One region of the Rahnella sp. GSA61A genome, then DNA from elsewhere that is predicted to be linked to it. Evidence: predicted binding sites of a transcription regulator. Region 1 holds the regulator's gene; each other region holds the start of a gene.
The links. The regulator Fur, encoded in region 1, represses iron uptake genes when iron is present. The targets are predictions, from matches to a motif close to ATAATAATGAGAACNACTATCAA.

Region 1 (7,800 bases):
TGCGTAATGCGTATGTGATCAAAGCAGAACGTATCGAGAAAGACGAGGAAGGGAATATCACCACTATCTTCTGTTCTTACGATATCGACACGCTGAGCAAAGATCCTGCCGATGGCCGCAAGGTGAAAGGCGTGATCCACTGGGTGTCCGCGTCTGAAGGCAAACCGGCTGAGTTCCGCCTGTATGACCGTCTGTTCAGCGTCGCAAACCCGGGCCAGGCGGAAGACTTCCTGACCACCATCAACCCGGATTCCCTGGTGATTTCCCACGGTTTCGTGGAGCCATCACTGGTGGCTGCACAGGCTGAAATCAGCCTGCAGTTTGAGCGTGAAGGTTACTTCTGTGCCGACAATCGCTACTCAAGTGCTGAACATCTGGTGTTTAACCGTACCGTTGGCCTGCGTGATACCTGGGAAAGCAAACCCGTCGCGTAAGCCCTCAGTATGAGGTAATAAAAACGCAGTTCAGGCTGCGTTTTTTTTCGCCTGTTATTCTTGTCAGAGATGCCTTTTGTTTTTCGTCGCGAATTAATGTATTTCCTATGCTTACTTTTAAAACGTTGTGCCACAGCCGTTCATATTGCTGAAACGTTTAAACTGTAAGATGATTTTGTTTAATCGTATGTTTTAATTATATATTATTATAGTCCATTGCTTTAATCCTTTCCTGCATACCTCTGTAATGCTTTTTCATCTTTATGTGCACTTTGTCATATTTCGATAATTAATGATTAATTACTCATTGATAATTCGCGTCGCGAAAAATACTCTTGATGTTGATTTAACCGGTTACGCCTCTGGCGACCGCTTTTTATACCCGTTTGGGTTTTGCTCGTTTTTTTAGTCAACATGAGGAATCTCTATGCACAAGCGCCGTAACAGGGGCAGGGGATCGGCTTACCTGAAACCTGCCATGTATTCTCTCGCCGGCACCTTACTGGGTGGCGGAATGATGTTTTCACAAGAGACCAAAGCAGCCGGTTTTATTGATGATTCCACACTGACCGGCGGTGTGTACTACTGGCAGCGTGAACGTGACCGCAAGGACATGGATCCGGCGAGTGACCACTACAAAGACTATACAACCAACCTTTCGCATTCTACCGCTAACCTGAACCTCGATTTTTCTTCCGGCTATGCCTGGGACATGTTTGGTATTGATATCGCAGCCTTTACGGCGATTGAAATGGCCGAGAGCAGCGAGAGCGGCCATCCCAACGAAATCGCCTTTTCCAACAGCAATCGCGCCTACGACGAAGATTACTCCGGGGATAAAAGTGGGGTCAGTCTTTATAAGGCAGCCGGTAAATTCAAATACGGCGGATTCTGGGGGCACGCAGGGTATATTCAGCCTACCGGACAGACGCTGATCGCACCGCACTGGAGCTTTATGCCGGGTACGTATCGCGGTGCGGAAGCCGGTTATAAACACGATTTCGGTGACCCGGGTGAACTGAGTTTCTCCTATATGTGGGCTGATGAATATAAATCGCCGTGGCATCTGGAAATGGATGATTTCCGCCAGAATGACAAGAAAACCGGCGTTTCTTATATTCATTCGCTCGGTGCGAAATATGATTTTAAAAATGACTTCGTACTGGAAGGCGCATTTGGCCAGGCTGAAAGTTATGTCGATCAGTACTTTGCTAAAGCCTCGTACAAAATGGATCTGCTGGGCAATCCGCTGACCACCAGCTATCAGTTCTATGGTGCAGAAGACCGCATCAGTGACAAGAATGATCCGAACAGTCTGTATGACGGTCTGGCATGGTTGCAGGCACTGACCTTTGGCTATACCACCGGGCAGTTTAACTGGCGTCTGGAAGGGACGATGGTGAAAGCGGAAGGGAATCAGGGCTACTTCCTGCAGCGCATGACCCCGACTTATTCTTCCTCAAACGGCCGTCTTGATGTGTGGTGGGACAACCGCTCGGACTTCAACGCCAACGGTGAAAAAGCAGTATATGCAGGCGTATTGTATGATCTGGCGAAATGGGATTTACCGGGCTTCGCGGTCGGTGGTTCGTACGTCTATGCCTGGGATGCCAAACCGAGCACCAACGCCGCTTATGACCAGAGCCAGCGTCTGAAAGAAAGCGCATGGAGCCTGGATGCGCTGTACACCATTCAGGAAGGGCGCGCCAAAGGGACGTTGTTCAAACTGCATTACACCCAGTACGACAACCATTCGGATATTCCGAGCTGGGGCGGCGGTTACGGCAACATTTTCCAGGATGAAAAAGACGTGAAATTCATCGTTATCGCTCCATTCACTATTTTCTGAGGTCGCTATGTCGATGAATAAATTACTGATGATCGTGGTTTCGGTTGTTCTGCTGGCCGGTTGTGCACCCACCGCCGATCAGGCACAAATATCCCAAACGCGGGAAGATTACCGTGCCTGTATCAATACGTCAGAAGGCAATCCGGACAAACTGGCATCCTGCGAGGTGTTACTGAATAAACTGAAACAGGAAAAAGCCCACCAGCAATTTGCAGAACAGGAGACGGTGCGCGTGGTGGATTATCAGCGATGTCTGACGGCGCGTAAAACTGGCGACGGTCAGGCATATGCTGCTGATTGCGGGAAAATCTGGCAGGAAATAAAAACGAACAATTCACCTAAGCCGTGAATCTCAGCAGCGAAACATACCCCGGCTTGCCGGGGTTTTTTATGCCTGCTATCCGGGCTCAATCTGCGTCGATATCAGACATAAAAAAACCGCTTTTCAGCGGTTAATTTAGTCAAAGCCTGTGCAGATTACTGCGCAGGTTTATCGTTGTGCAAAGAGTCATCTTCGCGGCAATCGCCTGCTTCACAGTGGCCGTACAGATACAGGCTGTGGTTGGTGAGCTTGATACCGTGTTTCTTAGCAATCTCACGCTGACGACCTTCAATATATTCGTCACGGAATTCGATCACACGACCGCAATCCAGACAGATCAGGTGGTCGTGGTGATGTTGCTGGGTCAGTTCGAATACGGACTTGCCGCCTTCGAAGTTATGACGGGTGACAATACCGGCGTCGTCAAACTGGTTCAGAACGCGGTAAACCGTCGCCAGGCCAATTTCTTCACCCATATCAATCAGTTGCTTGTAAAGATCTTCCGCACTAACGTGATGACCTTCCGGCGCTTGCAGCACTTCCAGGATTTTGAGGCGCGGAAGCGTGACTTTTAAGCCGGCTTTCTTCAGTGCGGTGTTGTTGTCAGTCATGCGGATTCAGTCCTGTTACTATGTGCTAATCAAGTTGAGGCATGCAGCCTGTGGCATCGGCGGCACAAAATTATTCGTTTAGTCTCTTCGTTTAACGCAATGTGCCAATTCTCGTCAACGACAGCCTGTTAATAAAGATCACAAATTGCCGGTCACATTTGGAATGCAACGACTTGATCAATAGAAAAAACAGAGGAACTCAGTGTACCTTGATACGACCGAAAGTTACAATTTTGTAGCAGTTAAATTGTTAATTTCAGTAATAGTTTGGCCCTTCAATTGTAGAATAAATCCTCAGGGCCAACAGGGTTTTTAGCCAATAATTTCAGAAAGGCTAAGTTCTTCTGTGATCTGTTTCACCCAGGCATCAACACGTTCGCTGGTCAGTTCGGGCTGACGATCTTCGTCAATTGCCAGTCCTATGAAGTGCTTATCATCCGCCAGGCCTTTAGATGCTTCAAAGTGGTAACCTTCGGTAGGCCAATGTCCGACAATCACTGCGCCGCGTGGCTCAATGATATCGCGCACGGTGCCCAGCGCATCGCAGAAATATTCGGCGTAGTCTTCCTGGTCACCGCAACCAAACAGTGCCACCAGCTTACCTTCGAAATCTATCTCTTCCAGCGTTGGGAAAAAGTCGTCCCAGTCACACTGCGCTTCACCGTAATACCAGGTTGGAATGCCGATAAGCAAAATATCGAATTTTTCCAGATCCTCTTTGCTGCTCTTCGCAATGTCATGCACCTCTGCAACATCTTTACCCAATTGCTTCTGGATCATTTTTGCGATGTTTTCGGTGTTACCTGTATCGGATCCAAAGAAGATACCTACAACGGCCATAAGATTACCTAACCTCTTGTTCTCAATGAAGTGCTCTGCAACGCAGGCAATAATAATGCAGATGATAGCAAACTCGTGCGGCGGAGAATATGCTTCTGCTCGCCTTCTTAACTGGGAAATAAGTTTATCGGGCAATATTTTTATGTGTTATCGCCTTTGTGTGCTTTCACCTGCGGCGAATTAACCTCAGGGTTAATGAGGTCAAAAGCAAGTTTGAGAAATAAGTTGTCACAATACTAAATTTCGAGAACATTCCGCCGATAGATGATTCGGGAGCAATCTCAACATAATAAAGAAATCGATGCCCGGAGAGGTGTTCAAACATGTCCTGGGGCACTTGCCTGCTGGTTACCTGTCTTGATTCTCCGCATCCCCGTCAATCCTCAGGCCAGAAACAGACATGTTTCGAGAGAGGCATATCGTGCAGTTTTTAAAAAATATCACCATCAGGGCCGCTTTATTAACCATTCTTGGCATCTTTTGCGTCATGTGGGCAGGTGTTTCCCTTTACACCGTCACCTCACTGGACACACTGACCCAAAATACCAAAAATAGTACCGAGCTGGTCAACAATATGGCGCTGATCAATAAAGGAAATGATCAGTATTTTCGTACCGTGACGCGCCTGAGCCGCGCCGTGGCACAGCTTCAGGCCGATCCGTCAAAAGGTCCGGAAATTTTTGATACCGCCAAACAATCACTCAGCGGGCTGACGCAGGCTCTGGCCAGTTTTAAAGCGGCACCGCATCCGGGGCTGGAAGATTCCTCCGTGCAGGAATTAATCACCAGTTGGGAAAATCTGATCACGCAGGGCGTCACGCCATTGTTCGACGCAGCCCGCAGCAAAAATACGGAGTCCTATAACCAGCTAGCCAATTCCACCGTGCCTGCACTGAGCCGCAGCTTTGGCTCATCAATGGAAAAAGTCAGCGGTCAGATCGCTGTCGATTTTGATGCGGCACAACGGCAATCCACCCATCTGACGTCATTTAGCAAAGTGATTCTGCTGACGGCATTTGGTATCGGGCTGGTGATTTTATTGCTGACTGACCGTTATCTGGTGATGGCGCTGGTGAAGCCGCTGGATAAAATCCGCGGTCACTTCGCGGTGATCGCCAGCGGCGATCTGACGTTTTATCTGGAAGAATTCGGTAAAAACTGCGCCGGTAAGCTGATTCCGTTGCTGAACGAGATGCAGTTGAGCCTGGTCAATACCGTTCAGACCATCCGCAACTGCACCAATCACATCTATCAGGGCGCGTCAGAAATTTCAGCCGGGAACAACGATTTGTCTTCCCGTACGGAAGAACAGGCGTCGGCGCTGGAAGAAACCGCTGCCAGCATGGAAGAACTGACGGCTACCGTTAAACACAATGCCGATAACGCGCATCACGCCAGCCAGCTGGTGATGGAGGCTTCCACCACCGCGCAGAAGGGCGGCAACATCGTGGCAGACGTGGTCAGCACCATGAAAGATATCTCCGGCAGCTCGAAGAAAATTGCTGAAATCACTTCTGTGATTAACAGCATCGCTTTCCAGACCAACATTCTGGCGCTGAATGCTGCCGTCGAAGCGGCACGTGCGGGCGAGCAGGGGCGCGGTTTTGCAGTGGTTGCCAGCGAAGTGCGCAATCTTGCACAACGCAGTGCGCAGGCGGCGAAAGAAATCGAGCAGCTCATCAGCGAATCGGTTTCCCGCGTCGACAGCGGTTCGAAATTGGTTGAAAACGCCGGTCATACGATGAATGAAGTGGTGCGCTCAATTACGCATGTCACTGACATCATGGCGGAAATTGCCTCTGCATCCGATGAGCAAAGCAAAGGAATCAGTCAGGTGGCGGTTGCCGTCACAGAAATGGACAGCGTCACACAGCAGAACGCCGCGCTGGTAGAACAGGCGTCGCAGGCTGCAGTATCACTGGAAGAGCAGGCTTCATTGCTGAACAATGCCGTTGCTACGTTCAAACTTAAAGATAGCGTGACGAGCGTCGGTTCACGTCCGGGGAAGTCAATTTCCGCACCGTTATTGCGTCCGGATACCAGCATGCTTTCGGCGAAAAGTGCTGAAAACTGGGAAACGTTCTGAGCAGGAAGACGTGAATTAATATGGAATAAGTAAGAAAAAACAAACGGGTAGCCTGAGAGGGTTACCCGCTTTTCAATCAGCCTTCATGACCGTTAAGATGCGACAGCAGCATCTCTTCAATCAATTCGCTACGACTGATATTGCGTTCTTCTGCCAGCTTATTGAGCATATCAACAGCATCGGCATTCATTTTCAGCTCCACACGACGCAGGCCGCTCGCTTTATCGCGGCGTAACTGGTTGCGCTTATTGATCCTGAGCTGTTCATCACGGGATAGCGGATTTGTTTTTGGACGCCCCGGACGACGGTCATCTGCGAACAGATCAATCGTCGTGCGATCCAGTTGTTCTTTTGCCATAGGTAGCGGTACAACCAGGGAAGTTTTTACATCGGAAAACCGCAAGCCGGTTCCTGACGAGCGTTTCACACATTTCGGGCTAAGAAACCCTGACCCAATTCACCTCCCGCGACTCACTGTGAGTAAACGGGGCGGCAAAATTATAGCGCGCAATCATACACTGGCGCACCAGGGGTTCACAACGCCTGATTACCCTGATTTCATGATAACTTCTTAAGTTGTGCAGACTTTTTGCACAATTTATCCCCAGGATGTTAAACCTCAGGCCGCATCGATGAAACGGTGCACCGCGCGCAGTACTGCATCGGGTTTTTCCGCGTGCACCCAATGACCGGCTCCCGCCACCACATGCGCTTTGGCCTGCGGAAATTGTCGGGCAATCGCGTCGCGATATTCATCCTGCACATACGGCGATAGCCCGCCACGGATAAACAGCGCCGGGTGATCCCACGGAGGCACGTCTTCCCAGCCGGTAATAGTTTCGTATTCACTGAGCAGCACCGGCACGTTAAAGCGCCATTCTCCCTGCTGGAATGATTTGAGCAGGAACTGGATCACGCCGTCTTCCTTTATATACGTGCGCATACATTCGGTAGCGGAGGTACGGTCGCGGAGTCCTGCCTCGGTCACGGCATTAATCGCCGCAAAAATCTCATCATGGCGACGCACGTGATAATCCACCGGCGCGACATCAATGGCGATCAACTTTTCGATACGGTCGGGGATCAGTGCCGTCAACGCCATCGCCGCTTTCCCACCCATTGAATGGCCGATCACAATGACTTTTTGGAAACCAACAGCTTCCAGCGTTTCCACTAAATCCTGCGCCATGGCGGCGTAAGACATTTCATCAGAACGTCCTGACTGGCCGTGATTACGCAAATCCACCTGTAACACGTTATGCTGTTGTCTCAGGTCCCGGGCCAGAATGCCCAGATTATCAAGGGTGCCGAACAATCCGTGGATGAGCAAAACCGGCAGTGCAGTGCTGTCAGCGACTTCAGATTCTTGCAGGCGATAATGTAATTTCATAGAGAAGTTCATACAGATAAACAATCTCATTAGGTTATCATGACTTGCGGATAATTTTTTAAAACAGAAAGTTTCTGCCAGATGCCTGAGCGGGATTTGACTACCAGGAGCAGAACGGGCCGGAGCCTGCATGCAGCAAAATCGGGAAGTTGTCTGGATTTTACTTCGCGGCGCAATTCCTCTGTTTGTTACTGCGTAGAAATTTGTATAATCCTTTCGAATGAATTAAGTAGAAAAACAGTACTGGATAAAGATGAAAACTATTGAG
Region 2 (7,800 bases), on a different contig from region 1:
AAGCGCAGGCGGCACAAGCGCTGGCGCAGCAGGATCTCAATCACACCACTATTGTTGCTGCCATCGATGGCATAGCGGGAAACCGGCAGGTACAGGTTGGCGATTACGTTACACCCGGTCAGCGGCTGATGACGCTGGTACCGGAACAGGGCATTTATGTGACGGCCAACTTCAAAGAAACACAGACCGGCAGAATGCAGCCGGGACAACGTGCGGACGTGCATGTGGATGCGCTGCCGGGCGTGACGTTTCGCGGTGAAGTCGACAGCCTTGCGCCGGGATCAGGTTCGACGTTTGCATTGCTGCCATTTGAGCCGGGCACGGGTAATTTCACCAAAATTGTTCAGCGGGTGCCGGTGCGGATCCGGCTTGACGCTGGTCAGCCAGATTTAGCGGCGCTGCGCCCCGGATTATCCGTGGATGCGCGCGTTTCGTTAACCGATGCGGTCAGGTAAGCTATGACAGCAATTTTCTGATTATCAGGGTGTTATTATGCGCTATGAGAGTGAACATAAACCTAAAATCCGCGAGCGGATCCTGAAGGAGGCGGCGAAAGACATCCGTACCAAAGGGCCGTTGCAGGTCAGCGTGGCAGGTGTAATGAGCAAAGCTGGCCTGACGCACGGTGGGTTTTATGCGCACTTTGCCTCAAAAGAGGCACTGATTGAGGCCGCCATCGGGCAGATGTTTAATCAGGTTATGGTCCGCTGGGATAAAGAAAATCAGGGGCTGACGGCGCAGCAGCAACTGGCAGGGTATATCGATTTCTACCTGTCGCCCGGGCACCGCGATAACCGGGCGCAGGGCTGTCCGGTGTCGGCGCTGGCCTCTGAAACGCCACGCTTGTCAGCGCCCTGTCAGGCAGAGTTCGCGCGCGGCATCGAACGTATCCGTGGGATGATTATCCGCCAGCTGACAGAGATGGGCGTGGACAACCCGCAAACGCAGGCGATATCGGTGAGTGCGGAACTGATGGGCAGTTTGTCGCTGGCACGTTGTGAGCCTGATCGTGAAGTTTCAGATGCGTTGCTGGAAAGTGCGAAGAAAGCGCTGAAGGCGCGGCTGGATCTTGCAGAAGAATAAACCGTATCCGGGCGATTCACAGACCTCCCCCTTTTCAGGGGGAGGCGCTGAAAAATCTATCAGAAATCATACCCTACCGTAGCAACCACGGTACGTTCCTGACCCCAGTAGCAGTAGCTGGTGCCGTAACAGGCTGCGACATATTTCTTGTCGAACAGGTTGTTAGCATTCAGCTGCACATACGCGCCTTTCAGTTGCGGATTGAACTGCACCAGATTCATACGCAGTGACGCATCAACCAGCGTGGCAGAAGGCATGTGGCGGGTGTTTTCGTTATCCGCCCATTGTGTGCCGATGTAACGCACACCTGCACCCATATCCACACCAATCGGCGTGTTGTACTGACCCCAGATGGAAGCCATTTGTTTTGGCGTCACATACGGCGTGTTGCCGTTGTTCTCAGCCGCATCACGGATACGCACTTTGTTGTAGGTGTAACCGGCCATCACGTTAAAGCGTTCGGTAACCTGTTTCTTAGCTTCCAGCTCAAGACCCTGTGAGCGGATTTTCCCTGCCGGCTCGTAATAGCTGCCAACCACCACGCGGTTACCCACGTCTTTTTGCGTCAGATCATACAGCGCCGCGGTGTACATATCGGAAGTGCCGACCGGCTGGTATTTGATCCCGGCTTCGTATTGCTCACTCTGCATCGGTTTCAGCAGCGTGCCGTCAGCGCCTGGCAGGGCAGATGGCGTCATCGCCTGGCTGTAGCTGACGTACGGAGAAATGCCGCTGTCAAAGGCGTACAGCAGGGAAGCGCGGCTGTTGAAGTGGCTGTCTTTACGTTCGCTGTTGCTCTGCGTGCCGTAAATGCTTTCGTAACTGCGGCTGGAGGTTTTCAGTGTGTCGTAACGGCCTGACAGGGTCAGATACCATTTGTTCCAGTTCATCTCATCTTGCAGATAGGTACCCATCTGCTCATAACGGTTTTTACCGCGTTTATGACTGTAATAATCCAGTGCATCACCGCCAACGCCAGTGTACGGGTTGAGGTTTTCAGCGTAAGCAGCGTCAGATTTCACATCATTGATAAAGTGGGAGTAATCGAAACCGATCACCACTTTATGTGCCAGTTCGCCGGTCGCGAAATCCGCTTCGAGCTGGTTATCAATCGCAAAAGTATCCAGCGAGGACTTCTCACCGGAATAATAACGACTCATCTCGGTACGGTCCGCATTCCAGCCCGCCTGATACACCTGATCCAGTTCGGTGTTGGAATGGGTGTAGTTGGCATTCTGGCGGAATGACCAGACGTCGTTAAACGCGTGCTGGAATTCGTAGCTGTAGATTTGCTCCCAGCGTTTGAACTGATTGCGGGTGCTTTCGCCATCGAAGAAACCCCGGCTCAGTTTCTGTCCGTAGAGGCTGCCGTCAGCCGGAACCGCGGCGTGGTAGCCACCGGACGGATCTTTTTGCAGATACGCGCGCAGTAAAAGCGAGGTATTTTCATCCGGCGTCCACAGCAACTGTGGCGAAATCGCGTAACGCTCTTCACGCTGGTGATCGTACTGCGTATCGCTGCTGCGGGTCATCCCGGTCAGACGGAATGCCAGCTGATCGTTGATGGCATTGGTGTAATCGAATGCGCCGCCTTTGGTATTTTGCGTGCCACCGGAAAGCTGGAAGTGACCTTCTTCAGCAAACTGCGGGCGCTTGGTGGATTCCACCACCACACCGCCGGGAATGCTCTGGCCGTAAAGCGCAGAAGACGGTCCTTTCACCACATCAATACGTTCCAGGAACCACGGATCAACCTGAATGGAGTTATAGGTCGAGCCATCGCTCAGGATCCGCAGGCCATCGAGGAAGGTGTTGTTGACGTCACCGCCGTGGAAACCGCGCAGGGAAATGGTGTCATAACGCGTTGCGCCGCCGGCAAAGTTGGTGAATACGCCTGGCGTGTAGTTCAGTGCAGCGTTAACCGTGGTGGCGTTCTGGTCAGTCATTTGCTGACGGGTCACAACAGAAACGGCCTGACCGGTGGTGATCAGCGGCTGATCCGTTTTGGTCGCACTTTTACTGGTTTTCGCGCTGTAACCCTGCGTCGGAGCATCGGCGGTATCCGCAGGCGCGGCTTTGACAATGACGGTGTCTTCAGCAGCCATTGAGGCAACCGGCATTGCCAGCGCGCACATAAGCACCGAGCGTTTGAGGGGGAAAGCCAACAACATATTCATAATCCCTATAAATAACTCAATAATGATTGAGTGATTAATTGATGCGTGTGTAATAAACCCAAAAGCCAACATGTGTTCCGCACAAAAGCATGACGTGCGAAGGGCAGTCACTTAACCGAAACGTGACGGATGTTAAACTTAATGATAATTGTTATCATTATTATTTTACAAATTCAAGGGAACTTTACGCCAAAAATGTGAAGTGACGCATTTTTAACCTGATGAAAACGAGGGTTTTTTAATTGCGGCAATAAAAATCTGAGCAAAATGGCCGGAAGTGATTAGGGTTAATAGTGAGTTTTTTAATCATGTTCTCTATGTAAAATTCACGGCCGGGAGGCGAAAATGGGTCAGGGGAGTCCGGAGGAATACAGCAGGAAATGGGCAGCGGTTGACAACTATCTGGTGAGTCATTTAGTGGACAGCGATCCGGTTCTGGATCAGGTACTGAAAAACAATCATCAGGCCGGTTTACCCGCACACGATGTAGCACCCAATCAGGGAAAATTACTGGCGCTGTTCGCCCAAATCATCAGCGCACAGAAAGTCTTAGAAATCGGCACGCTCGGCGCTTACAGCACTATCTGGCTGGCGCGGGCGTTACCGGCGCTCGGAAAAGTCGTGACGCTGGAAGCCGATCCGCATCATGCGCGCATCGCACAAACCAACATTGAGCTGGCCGGTTTGCAGGATAAAATTACCTTACACACTGGGCCTGCGTCAGAAACCTTGCCCACGCTCGCGGCGGAAGCGCCGTTTGACCTGATTTTTATTGATGCCGATAAACCCAGCAATCCGCTTTATCTGGAATGGGCGCTGAAATTGTCGAAACCGGGGACATTAATTATTGGCGATAATGTGGTGCGGGACGGCGCGGTGGTGGATCCGCACAGCGACGACGCCCGGGTGCAGGGTGTGCGTCGCTTTATTGAGATGATTGAACAGGAACCGCGTTTATCAGCGACCGCGCTGCAAACCGTCGGCAGCAAAGGCTGGGACGGTTTTGTGCTGGCGCGGGTCACCGGTTAACAGGGCTTAACGCGCCAGACCAAAGCCAATATCAAACAGCGGATTTTCGCTGTCATGTGGCATATCGGATTGTTGTCTGAGCACGGCTTCTTCAGACGATGGCAGTTCAAACGGCAGCTTACCGGTATAGGCTTCGGTGCTGGTCAGGCGCGTAAACAAAACGGTATCGCTGACACCGAAATTGCCGATAATCACTTTCGCTTTGTCCTTCACGTTGGTCAGGATCGCCGGACGGTCGAGATAAACGGTGACGATTGTCGGCACTGCTTTGCTGGCTTTCACGATCGCCTGATAATCCGCGTTGTCACCGGTAAAGGCCAGTGAGCCTTCGTGATGGCGCTTGCCAAAGAACCAGGCTTTATGCGGTTGCTCGTACGGGGCATGGGCGCGGATCAGCGCAATATCGGCTTTCTCCGGCGCATCCACCACGGTAAAACCGGCTGCCGTCGCGGCCTGCGGTGCTATGCCGTACAGCCAGATCTTTTTGCCTTTTTTCAGCGGTAATACATCATCGGTATTTTGCAGCAATACCAGTGAATGTCCCTGCGCCGAATTGGCTTCTTTTTGCCAGTCTGCGCGCCCGACGGTTTGGGTGGCTTTCTGCACATCGACATACGGATTTTCAAACAGTCCGGTCTGGAATTTTTGCTCAAGAATACGCACAACAGATTCATTCAGGCGCTGTTCAGTCAGTTGCTTTTCATGCACTGCGCTGACCAGCAACTGTGAGTCGGTCACGCCGCCAAACTGATCGACACCCGCCAGCACCGCCTTCACGAAACGCTGTTGCGGCGTCAGATTTTCGACACCCCACGACATGCCACCGGGCACCGGTTCTTTACCTTCCGGCGAACCGTTCAGGCATTCGTTTTCGCAATTGCTGGTGATCAGCCAGTCGCTGAGAATGACGCCTTTGAAACCGTATTGTCCGCGCAGAATGTCGGTCAGCAACTGATGACTGAATCCGGCACCGACCTGTTCGAGCGGTTTGCCGTCCACGGAAACATTTTTCAGGATTGAATATGTCGGCATGACGCTGGCGACCTTGGCTTCAAACGCGCCGGTAAACGGATAGATGTGTTCTTTGAGATTATTGCCGGGGAAGACGGCGTTTTTGCCGTAGACGTTATGGCTGTCAAAACCGTTCTCAGCCGCGCCATAGCCGACCCAGTGTTTGACCACGGAAATCACGCTGCCCTGATTTAACCCGTCAGGACCGTTTTGCATCCCTTCGATATACCCGCGCACCATGTTATGCACCCGTGTCGGATCTTCGCCGAAGGTGCCACTGATACGCGCCCAGCGCGGCTCTGTTGCCAGATCGGCTTGCGGTGAAAGTGCCTCACGGATACCGACGGCCAGATATTCCTGACGGACGATATCGGCGTAACGGCGGGTGAGTTTCTCATTGCCAATCGCCGCCAGTCCTAAGGTTTCCGGCCACTGGGTGAATTTACCGGAAGAGGTACTCGCACCGACCAGATACTCGAATGAGTTACGCGGGTCGCTGCTGACGGTGACCGGAATACCCAGGCGCGTCTTTTCGGCAATCTGCTGCAGTTTATTGTTTTCTTCCGCCATCATGGCGGGGTCGTTCGCCGAAAGCCGGGTGATCAGGCTGTTGACCTTCGCGCCGGTAATCATCTTTTCCGCCGCTGCCATGTCATAATGCGTGCCTGCGCCGATCGGGCTGTTGGCCGTCGGTGCCGAGCCATGCATCATCACCCCGGCTTTTTCCTCCAGCGTCATGCGTTTCACCAGATCCGCTGCTCGTTCTTCCGGCGTCAGTCGCCAGTCTTCATAAGGTTCCAGTTTCCCGGAATGGTCGAGATCTTTGAACTGTAAGCCGTCGACAGTCAGCAGCGTCACTTCGCGCTGGCTAAGTTCCGGTTGATTATCGGCGGCAAAAACAGAAGGTGAGGAAAGCAGCAGGGCAGCGACAGCAAGGCTCAGAGGTTTGATTTTCATCATCGTCCTTAATGGTTGATAACTATAGAAGAACTCAATTCCCAATCAATAACCTATTTGCCTGCTGAATGTTGCGATCTGCTTCGCAATGATGTCAGCCGAATGCCAGTCCGAGCACCGCGCCAACGGCCAGTACCCATAACGGGTGGATACGCTTACTGAGCGCCAGCAGGGTACACAAGGCGATCACCCCCGCAAGCGTCAGCGTGGTGGCTGAGGCTTTGGCGATCAGTAATCCGCTCGACACCACCAGCCCGACCGTCACCGGCACCAGCCCGCGTTGCACTATCTGCCGCCACGGACGGTCTTTGTAACGTTTCCAGCCGCCCATCACGACAAGTGTAATGATTGACGACGGACCAAATTTTGCCAGAGAAGACACCAGCAATCCTGACCATCCGGCAACCTGCCAGCCAATCAGCGGCACGATCATCATATTCGGGCCGGGAGCGGCCTGTGCCAGGGCGAACAGCGCACTGAACTCCTGCGCACTCATCCAGTGATGCACCTGCACCACTGCACGTTGCATCTCAGGCAGAATGGTATTTCCGCCACCAAATGCCAGCACGGAAAGTTCGGTAAATAACAGGGCAAGAGAAAGTAAAACTGGCATCAGAATTTACTCCTCGCGCAGATGAAAATACTGACCGGGGCCAGCACCAGCATGACCGGCAGCATCGGGATCCGGAACACGGCAATTGCCATTACGCCGACGGCAACCAGCAAAAGTTGCAGCCATTTCCCCCGCAAAGGAGCAAGCATTTTGATGCCGGTCGAGAGCAGTAAACCGGCCGCCGCCGCCGCCATCCCGGCGAACAGATGTTCCACCAGCGGTTCATTCTGATAACGTGCATACACCAGGCCGAGCAGCACCACACAAATCGTCGGCGCGAGAATAAGTCCGAGTAGCGCCGATAATGCGCCGCGTAATCCGCGGAACTCCATCCCCAGCGCGACCGACAGGTTAATGATGTTGCCGCCGGGTAAAAACTGGCACAACCCGAGCAACTCGGTGAACTGAGCGGCGGTCAGCCAGTGGCGTTTATCCACCAGCATGTGTCGCGCCATCGGCAGCACGCCACCGAAACCGGTCAGGCCAAGGACGAAAAAGCCCATAAACAGTTGCCTGCAATCGGGTTGTGGCGCGGTATTTTCTTCTGTCTCAGGCATTAATTTTTCCTGCGTTTGCGCTGACATTTTCACACTCTCCCTCAAAAGTAATCCAAAGCCGCCAGAGGCGTAAATTCTGTTAAGGATCATGCGCGTGGATGTGCCATGATGTCTAATGCATTTATTAATGGCTAAAGATACCCTGAAGGTATGGTTATGATTGAACTGAAACGTCTGAATGCGTTTGTTACCGTGGTGGAAGCGGGCAGCATTACCCGCGCCGCAGAATTGCTGTTTATTCAACAGCCGCCGCTGACGCGCCTGTTACAGGGACTGGAGCAGGAATTTGGCATCCCTTTATTACAACGCTTGCCGCGCGGGGTGATCCCGACCGAAGCGGGTGAAGTGTTAGTGCAGGAAGCCCGTGCCGTGC
Region 3 (7,800 bases), on a different contig from region 1:
GCAACCGGTGCAGGCGCTGATCACGTTATGCAGTCTGCAACTGCCTTTCTCTTGGGGGGTGACGGGCAGTTGCGCCTACGCGCTGGCCAGTGATCTCCCGGTGATGCATGCCGACAGCGATCTCGATTTACTGGTGCGTTGCGACACACCGGCAGAACCTTCTCAGTTTTCCGATTTTTACGACCAGCTTCAGCGGCTTCCCTGCCGCGCCGATGTTCAGATCAATACGCCGCAGGGGGGATTTGCCCTCAGCGAATGGTTGCGTGGCGGTGACATCATGCTGAAAACGGCGTCCGGCCCGTTGCTGGTGCGCGACCCGTGGCAATCGCCGGCAGGCTAAGGCCCGCAAAAAGAAGCAAGGAGCACGATGAAAATCTTATTTACCTTCCCCGGGCAAGGGCCGCAGGTGCCGCAAATGCTGCATCGCCTGCCGGATAACCCGCTCACGCATTCCCTCATCGAACAGGCCAGCCTCGCGCTGGATGAAGACGTTCTGCTGCTCGACAGCGCCGATGCTCTGCGTTCCACCCGCGCGGTACAACTGTGTTTACTGATTGCCGGTGTGGTCTGGGCGAAACAATGTCAGGCCGAAGGAATCGAAGCTGATTTTTGCAGCGGGCTGTCGATTGGCGCGTTTCCGGCGGCGGTGATTGCCGGTGCGCTCGACTATTGCGATGCTGTACGTCTGGTCGCACTGCGCGGTGAGCTGATGCAACAGGCTTATCCGCAGGGCTTTGGCCTCTCGGCGATCACCGGTCTGCGTCAGATGCAGGTTGAAGATCTGGTGGCGCAGGTCAACAGTGCAGAATCGCCGGTATATCTGGCGAATATTAACGCGGAAGATCAACTGGTGATTGCCGGCAGCGATGCCGCGATGGCGCAGGTGATGCAACTCGCTAAAGCGCAGGGCGCACAGAAAACCCATCAGCTGGCGGTCAGTGTGCCGTCACACTGTGCGCTGCTTGATCAGCCTGCGGCGAAACTGGTGGAGGCGTTTAAACAGATTCATATTTCCCGCCCGATCAGCGGTTATCTCAGCGGAACAACCGGGCGTGTGTACTGGCAACCGGAAAAAATCGCTGACGACCTGGCGATGAACATGGCCCGTACTGTCAACTGGCGTGACGCCATGGTTGCCGCGTATCAGCGCGATGTACGGCTGGCGATTGAAATGCCGCCGGGCGCGGTGCTGAGCGGCCTGACACGCCGCGCGATGGAGCAGGGCGAAGCGCTGTCGTTATGCCAGTCGGGTATGCAGGTTGCGCGACGTCTCGCAACACGGTTACGGCAAAACGAACGCTGATTAAAGGCGTGATAGGTTGGTGATACTACGGAATAAAAGCCTTTCCTGAGTGAAAGGTTTTTTGTTTTTATCGGACTGTTTATACAGGGAAGTCACCGCCATGCCAGTGATACTACGCTTTAAAAATTACCGTTTTTTCTTCTATTCCAATGAAGGAAATCCTCTTGAACCGCATCATATTCATGTAAGATCTGGTCAGAAAGAAGCCAAACTATGGCTTTCACCTGTTGCCCTATGTCGCCAGACAGGTTCTTCTGCCAAAGAGATCAGGGAAATTATAACGTTAACTAACGTTTATCAGACACTATTTCAAGGAGCATGGAATGAATATTTCGCCTAAAAGTGTTCGTTTTGATGAAAGTACAATGTGGGTGACTCTTGAAGATGGCCAGATCCTGACAGTGCCGCTGGCGCAATTTCCTGTTCTGCTGAACGCAACACCCGCACAGCGTCAGGATTGTGAAACCAGTGCTTATGGTTTGCATTGGGATGCTCTGGATGAAGATATTTCCATTGAGGGCTTAATCGTGGGAAAGCCGATCGCTAAACCGGCTACCCATATGAATGCGTCAGCGCTTTCTGCTCGCTAGCGCATACATCCGGCTTTCAGCGGCGAGGGCGAGCAGATTCGGGTCGTGCTCGCGGCTGTGTGGAAAGACCAGCGAAATGGTCTGGCGCATCTGGTAGGCTTCGGCCAGTGGCAGTAATTTCACCGTATTCTCATACACGCCTTTCATCCTGCCGGGAATCAGTGTGTAACCGACACCCGCCTGCACCAGACTCAGCATCGAGAAAATATCATTCACCCGCGTCACGATATCCGGTTCGAAACCGGCGACCTGAAAGGCTTCCTGAAAGCCGTGATAGGTGGCGAACCCTTCGGCCAGCGACACGAATTTCTTCTGTTTGTAATCGCGTAAATCCGCTGTGCCTTCTGAAATCAGTTCTGCGCTGGCCGGTGCGGCGAGGAAGATATCGTCCTGAAACAGCGGCAACTGATCGTAACGCTGGGCATCGACATTGGAATCACTGGTCGAAATCAGGATGGCATCCAGCTGACCGTCTTCCAGCTTGTGCAGTAAATCATTGTTGGACCCCATCACCAGTTCCAGTTCAAGCTCCGGACGGCGCAGTTTCAGCCCCATGATCAGGCGCGGAATGGTTTCCAGCGTCAGCGAATATAACGTGCCGACTTTCAGCCGCTTATCGCCAAAACCGGCGGCGCGCCGGGTCGCCAGGATACCGTGTTCCATTTGCTCGATGACCTGCGTCGCGTGCTCCAGCAGCGCTTCAGCCGCAGGCAGCGGCAGCAGATTGCGGCCACGATGGATAAACAGCGGGCAACGTAAACCTTCTTCCAGTGAATGCAGGGCGCGATGCACGCTGACGCTGCTCAGACCGAGTTGTTCAGCAGTACGCGTGATGTTTTGCTTTTCCATATAAGCGAGGAAGATTTCGAGTTTACGGAAGGTGATTTCACTGTCGATCATGCAGGCTCCTGCGGGCGTAAACGAGGAGTGATGATAGCCGCGACGCGGCTATCAGGAAAGGCTTTGAATCAGTGTCGGGTGAGCTGATAGCTCACCGTGAGGCATTTCTTGCCGTCGGCGCAGCTTTTACAACTGCCGCTCAGACAACTGTCATCAGCTTCGACCACTTCTGCTTTGCGCATGGCGACCAGCCGTTCAAGCATCGCCTGCACCAGCGGTTGTGGTGCATTAAGCTGATGGCTGAGCTGGCGGGCATCTGCCCGCCCGGCCAGTGCGAGACTGTCGCGAACCTGAATCAGACTGGTCATCTCATCTCCTAGTGGCAATCGCTGCCGGTAGCGGGTTTACAACAGGTCGCCGCATTGCGCGGTTGCAGATGAACGCTGACCCGGCTGCGGGCTTTGCGCAGGGCGGTTAAGACGAGGGCATTGAAGATCAGGACGATCAGGATAATGCCCGCGCTGTGTGCCGGATGCGTGCTGAACGTTGCCGCCTGATAGAACAGGGTTGCCAGTGAGTACGCCACGTTTAGCCCCCAGAAGATCGAGAACGTCATCCAGCTACGGCTGGTTTCACGGGCAATCGCCCCCATCACCGAGACGCAAGGCACGTAAAGCAATACAAAGATCAGGTAGCTGTAAGCCGAAATCGCCGAACCAAATTTGGTGCTCATGACGCCCATTGAGCTGACGCCCATTTCGCCGTCGCCTTTGCTGGCTTCGATCGGGTTCGACAGCACGCTGATGCTGAAGGTATCTTTCAGACCCTGCCAGGTTTCTTTCACCGCGCCGCCCAGTTCATCGAACAGGTTGAAGCTGGCCGCATCGAAGGCTTCATTGGTGATGTGTTCGGCGGTATATAGCGTGTTCAGCGTACCGACCACCACCTCTTTTGCCATCGCACCGGTGACCAGACCCACGGTCGCCTGCCAGTTGTCAGGATGTACGCCCATCGGCGAGAGCACCGGTGTCAGCACTTTACTGACTGACGCCAGCGCCGAGTCATTGATGTTATCCACCGCCTTGCCGCTGAACGAGAAACTGTTCAGTGCGCCGATGAAAATACTGGCAATCACGATTACCTTACCGGCGCGCAGTACGAAACCTTTCAGACGTTGCCACGTTTGCAGCAGCAGGCTTTTCAGGTGCGGCACGTGATACACCGGCAGTTCCATCACAAACGGCGAGGCTTCGCCGCGCATGATGGTGTATTTCAGCAGCAGTCCGGTCAGGATAGCGACCACGATGCCCAACAGATACAGCGAGAACACCACGGATGCGCCGTCCTGCCCGAAAAAGGCCGCAGAGAACACCGCAAAAATCGCCAGACGTGCGCCGCATGACATGAACGGCGCCATCATCACGGTGATCAGCCTTTCACGCGGCGCATCCAGCGTGCGGGCACCCATAATAGACGGCACGTTACAGCCGAAACCGACAATCAGTGGCACGAAGGATTTACCCGGCAGGCCGAGCGACTGCATCAGCCTGTCCATGACGAACGCAGCACGCGCCATATAACCGGAGTCTTCAAGGAACGACAGGAACAGATACATCATGCCGATTTGTGGCACCAGAGGCAGCACGGTATTGATACCGCCACCCAGCCCCTGTGCCAGAAAAATGGTCAGCCATTGCGGGAAATGCAGGGTAAAGCCAATCCACTGCGTACCCTGAATGAAAATCGCGGCGGAGCCGATATCGAAAATCGGCTGCAGCGCACCACCGATGTTGATGGCCAGCACGAACATCAGATACATCACCAGCAGGAAAATCGGTACGCCCAGAAAGCGGTTGAGGATCACGCGATCGAGCACCTGCGTCAGTTTATTCGGCGCCGTAAGGTGGGAGTTGCTGATCTCTGCGCAAAGCGCCGCGATGCTCTGATAACGCGCATCGGCGATCAGCAGTGCCGGATCGTCCAGTTTCTGCTCAGCCAGCCGGGCTCTCACCTGCGGCAATAATGCCTGTGCGTTGCCTGCGTGCGTCTGGCTATAAATATCCCCTTCAAGAATTTGCAGTGCCAGCCAGCGGCGTTGTTGCAGCGCCATGGCTGGCGGCATTTCGGCGGCCAAGACATCGACTTCCTGTTGTAAAACCGGATGATATTGCACACGTTCCAGCACAGCCACTTGTGGCAATTCGTCGATGGCGGCTTTCAGTTCTTTGATGCCGCTGGCACGGGTAGAAACCAGCGCCACCACCGGGCAACCCAGACGAGCAGACAGCGCAGGGATATCAATATTGATGTTCTGGATTTTGGCGATATCCAGCATGTTCAGCGCCACGATGCATGGTACGCCCAGTTCCAGCAGTTGCAGTGTCAGGTATAAATTGCGCTCGAGGTTTGAGGCATCGACGACGTTGATCATCAGATCCGCGTCGCCGCTCAGAATGTAATGGCAGGCAATTTGTTCATCGAGCGAAGTTTGCTCGGAAATGGTGGTCAGGGAATAGGTACCCGGTAAATCCACCAGCGTAATCTGGTGCGCTGCGGTGGCAAACTGACCTTCTTTGCGCTCGACGGTCACGCCTGCCCAGTTACCGACACGCTGGCGTGAACCGGTTAACTGATTGAAAAGCGTGGTCTTACCTGAGTTTGGGTTACCAATCAGGCCGATCGTTAATGGTTTCATTCGATAAAATCTACGTGTCAGAAAAGGTAAACATGCAAGCCCGGGGCCGCCGCGAAAAATGAACTGTCAAAGGCCTGATGTTGGGATCAGGCCATCATCTCGAGCTGGAGGAGATCGAGGTCTTTTCTGCGGACGACGAGGCTGGTACGGCGGGTTTCGATTTGTACCGGATCACCCATCGGCGCAACGCGGATAATGTTGAAAAATGACCCCGGTAACATCCCGAGTGACAACAGTTTCTGCCGGTAAGCCGGGCTGATTTCGTGTGAAAAGCCGGTAATTTTATAAGCACGTTTTGATTGAAGTTGCATAGTTCCTCGCGAAGCATTCAGGCATTTTGGGGGCAGCGTGACAAAGGTTACGCCGCGCTTCCGTGCCCGGTGATCTCACTTAACTGCGAAATATTGCTCAGAAATTGTCCATGGTGCGAAATTGTCAGCCTGTGGCTGACGGCGTATTGAATACGCAAAGAAGTACAAACGAGAATAGTTATCATAATTAGTACGCGTATAGAGACAAAAGAAAAGAGGGGGTGCCTCTTCACGGGAATCTCCACCGCGTCGCTATCGTATGCCTGCCGGATGGCCGATTTATTGATTTACCTCAGTGATTGATTCATTAAGACAGAGTTTAAAAAGTGTCGAAAAAAGATACATAAAAAAAGCCGCTGGATATCAGCGGCTTTGGTGTGGCGGGGAAAAACGAAGAATTAACGTTTTTTGCCGAGCGCGGCGGCCAGAGCATCGGCCATCGCGTTATTGCCTGCTGGCGCGGCATTGCGGCCCGACGGTTTGTTTGGCGCGTGGCGTTTCTGATTGTCTCGTGAATCTGACGCTGGCGCGGAAGAACGGCGCGCGGGTGCTTCGCCCGGTTGCTCGTCCAGTCGCATGGTCAGCGCGATACGTTTGCGTTGCAGATCGACTTCCATCACTTTGACTTTGACGATGTCGCCGGCTTTCACCACTGTGTGGGGATCTTCGACGAATTTGTTCGCCAGTGACGAGATGTGAACCAGGCCGTCCTGATGGACACCAATATCGACGAACGCACCAAAGTTGGTGACGTTAGTGACAGAGCCTTCGAGGATCATGCCCGGCATCAGGTCGTTCATGGTTTCCACGCCCTCGGCAAAGGTCGCGGTTTTAAACTCTGGACGCGGATCGTGCCCCGGTTTTTCCAGCTCTTTGATAATGTCGGTGACCGTCGGCACACCGAACTGCTCATCGGTGAATTCGCTGGCTTTCAGGCCACGCAGCACATTGGAATCGCCCATCAGTTCTTTCAGCGCCAGCTGTGTCGCCGCCAGAATGCGTTCCACTACCGGATAGGTTTCCGGGTGAACTGTCGAGGCATCAAGCGGGTTGTCGCCGTGGTTGATACGCAGGAAGCCCGCGCATTGCTCAAAGGCTTTTGGCCCCAGACGGCTGACTTTCAGCAACTGTTCGCGGTTACGGAACTGACCGTTTTCGTCGCGCCAGTTAACGATATTCTGCGCCATCATGCGTGTCAGACCGGCCACGCGGGTCAGCAGGGGAACGGATGCGGTATTGAGATCAACACCCACGGCGTTCACGCAGTCTTCGACCACGGTATCGAGTTTTTTCGCCAGCTGAGACTGGCTGACGTCGTGCTGATACTGACCAACACCGATGGATTTCGGGTCGATTTTCACCAGCTCCGCCAGCGGATCCTGTAATCGACGGGCGATAGAGACTGCGCCGCGAATAGAAACATCCAGATCCGGGAATTCCAGCGCCGCCAGTTCGGAGGCAGAATACACCGATGCACCAGCTTCACTGACAATCACTTTCTGCGCTTTTACCGCCGGGAACTGTTTTTGCAGCTCAAGGAAGAAGCGCTCGGTCTCGCGGGACGCGGTGCCATTACCGATCGCCACCAGTTCGACATTATGTTTGATGCACAGCGCGGCAACCTGTTGTGCGGCTTTTGCTGCCTGACCGGTATGGGGATAAACCGTATCGATATCCACCAGTTTGCCGGTGTTATCCACAACGGCGACTTTTACACCGGTACGTAAACCCGGATCGAGACCCATAGTGGCGCGCATACCGGCGGGGGCGGCCATCAGCAAATCGTGCATGTTGCGGGCAAAAACGTTGATCGCTTCATCTTCGGCGCGTTCGCGCACGGTGCCCATCAGCTCGGTTTCGAGGTGCAGCAGCACTTTGATACGCCATGTCCAGTTGACCACGGCACGACGCCAGACGTCAGCAGGCGCGTTGTTCAGGCGCAGGCCCAGATGGTCGATGATCAGTTGTTCGGCATAGCTTTCTTTTGGCGGCTCGTCATGCTGCGGATCGGCATTCAGCGCCAGTTGTAAGATACCTTCGTTGCGGCCGCGGAACATCGCC

Region 2: a site for Fur is predicted at 3,402-3,424, ahead of LC431_RS04615 (TonB-dependent siderophore receptor). Genes of this name have one in related genera too.
Region 3: a site for Fur is predicted at 5,908-5,930, ahead of feoA (ferrous iron transporter A). Genes of this name have one in related genera too.

The regions. Positions count from the first base shown of each region.
Region 1 covers NZ_JAHXYO010000002.1:200,785-208,584, forward strand. Annotated here, with positions in the region: gene glnS (glutamine--tRNA ligase) at 1-434, shown strand, start outside; gene LC431_RS03000 (OprD family outer membrane porin) at 913-2,283, shown strand; gene chiQ (ChiQ/YbfN family lipoprotein) at 2,297-2,632, shown strand; gene fur (ferric iron uptake transcriptional regulator) at 2,761-3,216, opposite strand; gene fldA (flavodoxin FldA) at 3,529-4,056, opposite strand; gene LC431_RS03020 (methyl-accepting chemotaxis protein) at 4,478-6,142, shown strand; gene ybfE (LexA regulated protein) at 6,219-6,500, opposite strand; gene ybfF (esterase) at 6,762-7,544, opposite strand; gene seqA (replication initiation negative regulator SeqA) at 7,786-7,800, shown strand, end outside.
Region 2 covers NZ_JAHXYO010000003.1:56,988-64,787, reverse strand. Annotated here, with positions in the region: gene LC431_RS04625 (HlyD family secretion protein) at 1-455, shown strand, start outside; gene LC431_RS04620 (TetR/AcrR family transcriptional regulator) at 493-1,083, shown strand; gene LC431_RS04615 (TonB-dependent siderophore receptor) at 1,143-3,254, opposite strand; gene LC431_RS04610 (O-methyltransferase) at 3,606-4,289, shown strand; gene LC431_RS04605 (glycoside hydrolase family 3 protein) at 4,296-6,257, opposite strand; gene LC431_RS04600 (chromate transporter) at 6,352-6,870, opposite strand; gene LC431_RS04595 (chromate transporter) at 6,870-7,427, opposite strand; gene LC431_RS04590 (LysR family transcriptional regulator) at 7,578-7,800, shown strand, end outside.
Region 3 covers NZ_JAHXYO010000008.1:75,622-83,421, reverse strand. Annotated here, with positions in the region: gene LC431_RS12415 (malonate decarboxylase holo-ACP synthase) at 1-340, shown strand, start outside; gene mdcH (malonate decarboxylase subunit epsilon) at 368-1,303, shown strand; gene LC431_RS12405 (DUF4160 domain-containing protein) at 1,404-1,643, shown strand; gene LC431_RS12400 (DUF2442 domain-containing protein) at 1,627-1,893, shown strand; gene LC431_RS12395 (LysR family transcriptional regulator) at 1,873-2,793, opposite strand; gene LC431_RS12390 (FeoC-like transcriptional regulator) at 2,862-3,101, opposite strand; gene feoB (Fe(2+) transporter permease subunit FeoB) at 3,110-5,428, opposite strand; gene feoA (ferrous iron transporter A) at 5,515-5,739, opposite strand; gene LC431_RS12375 (Tex family protein) at 6,138-7,800, opposite strand, start outside.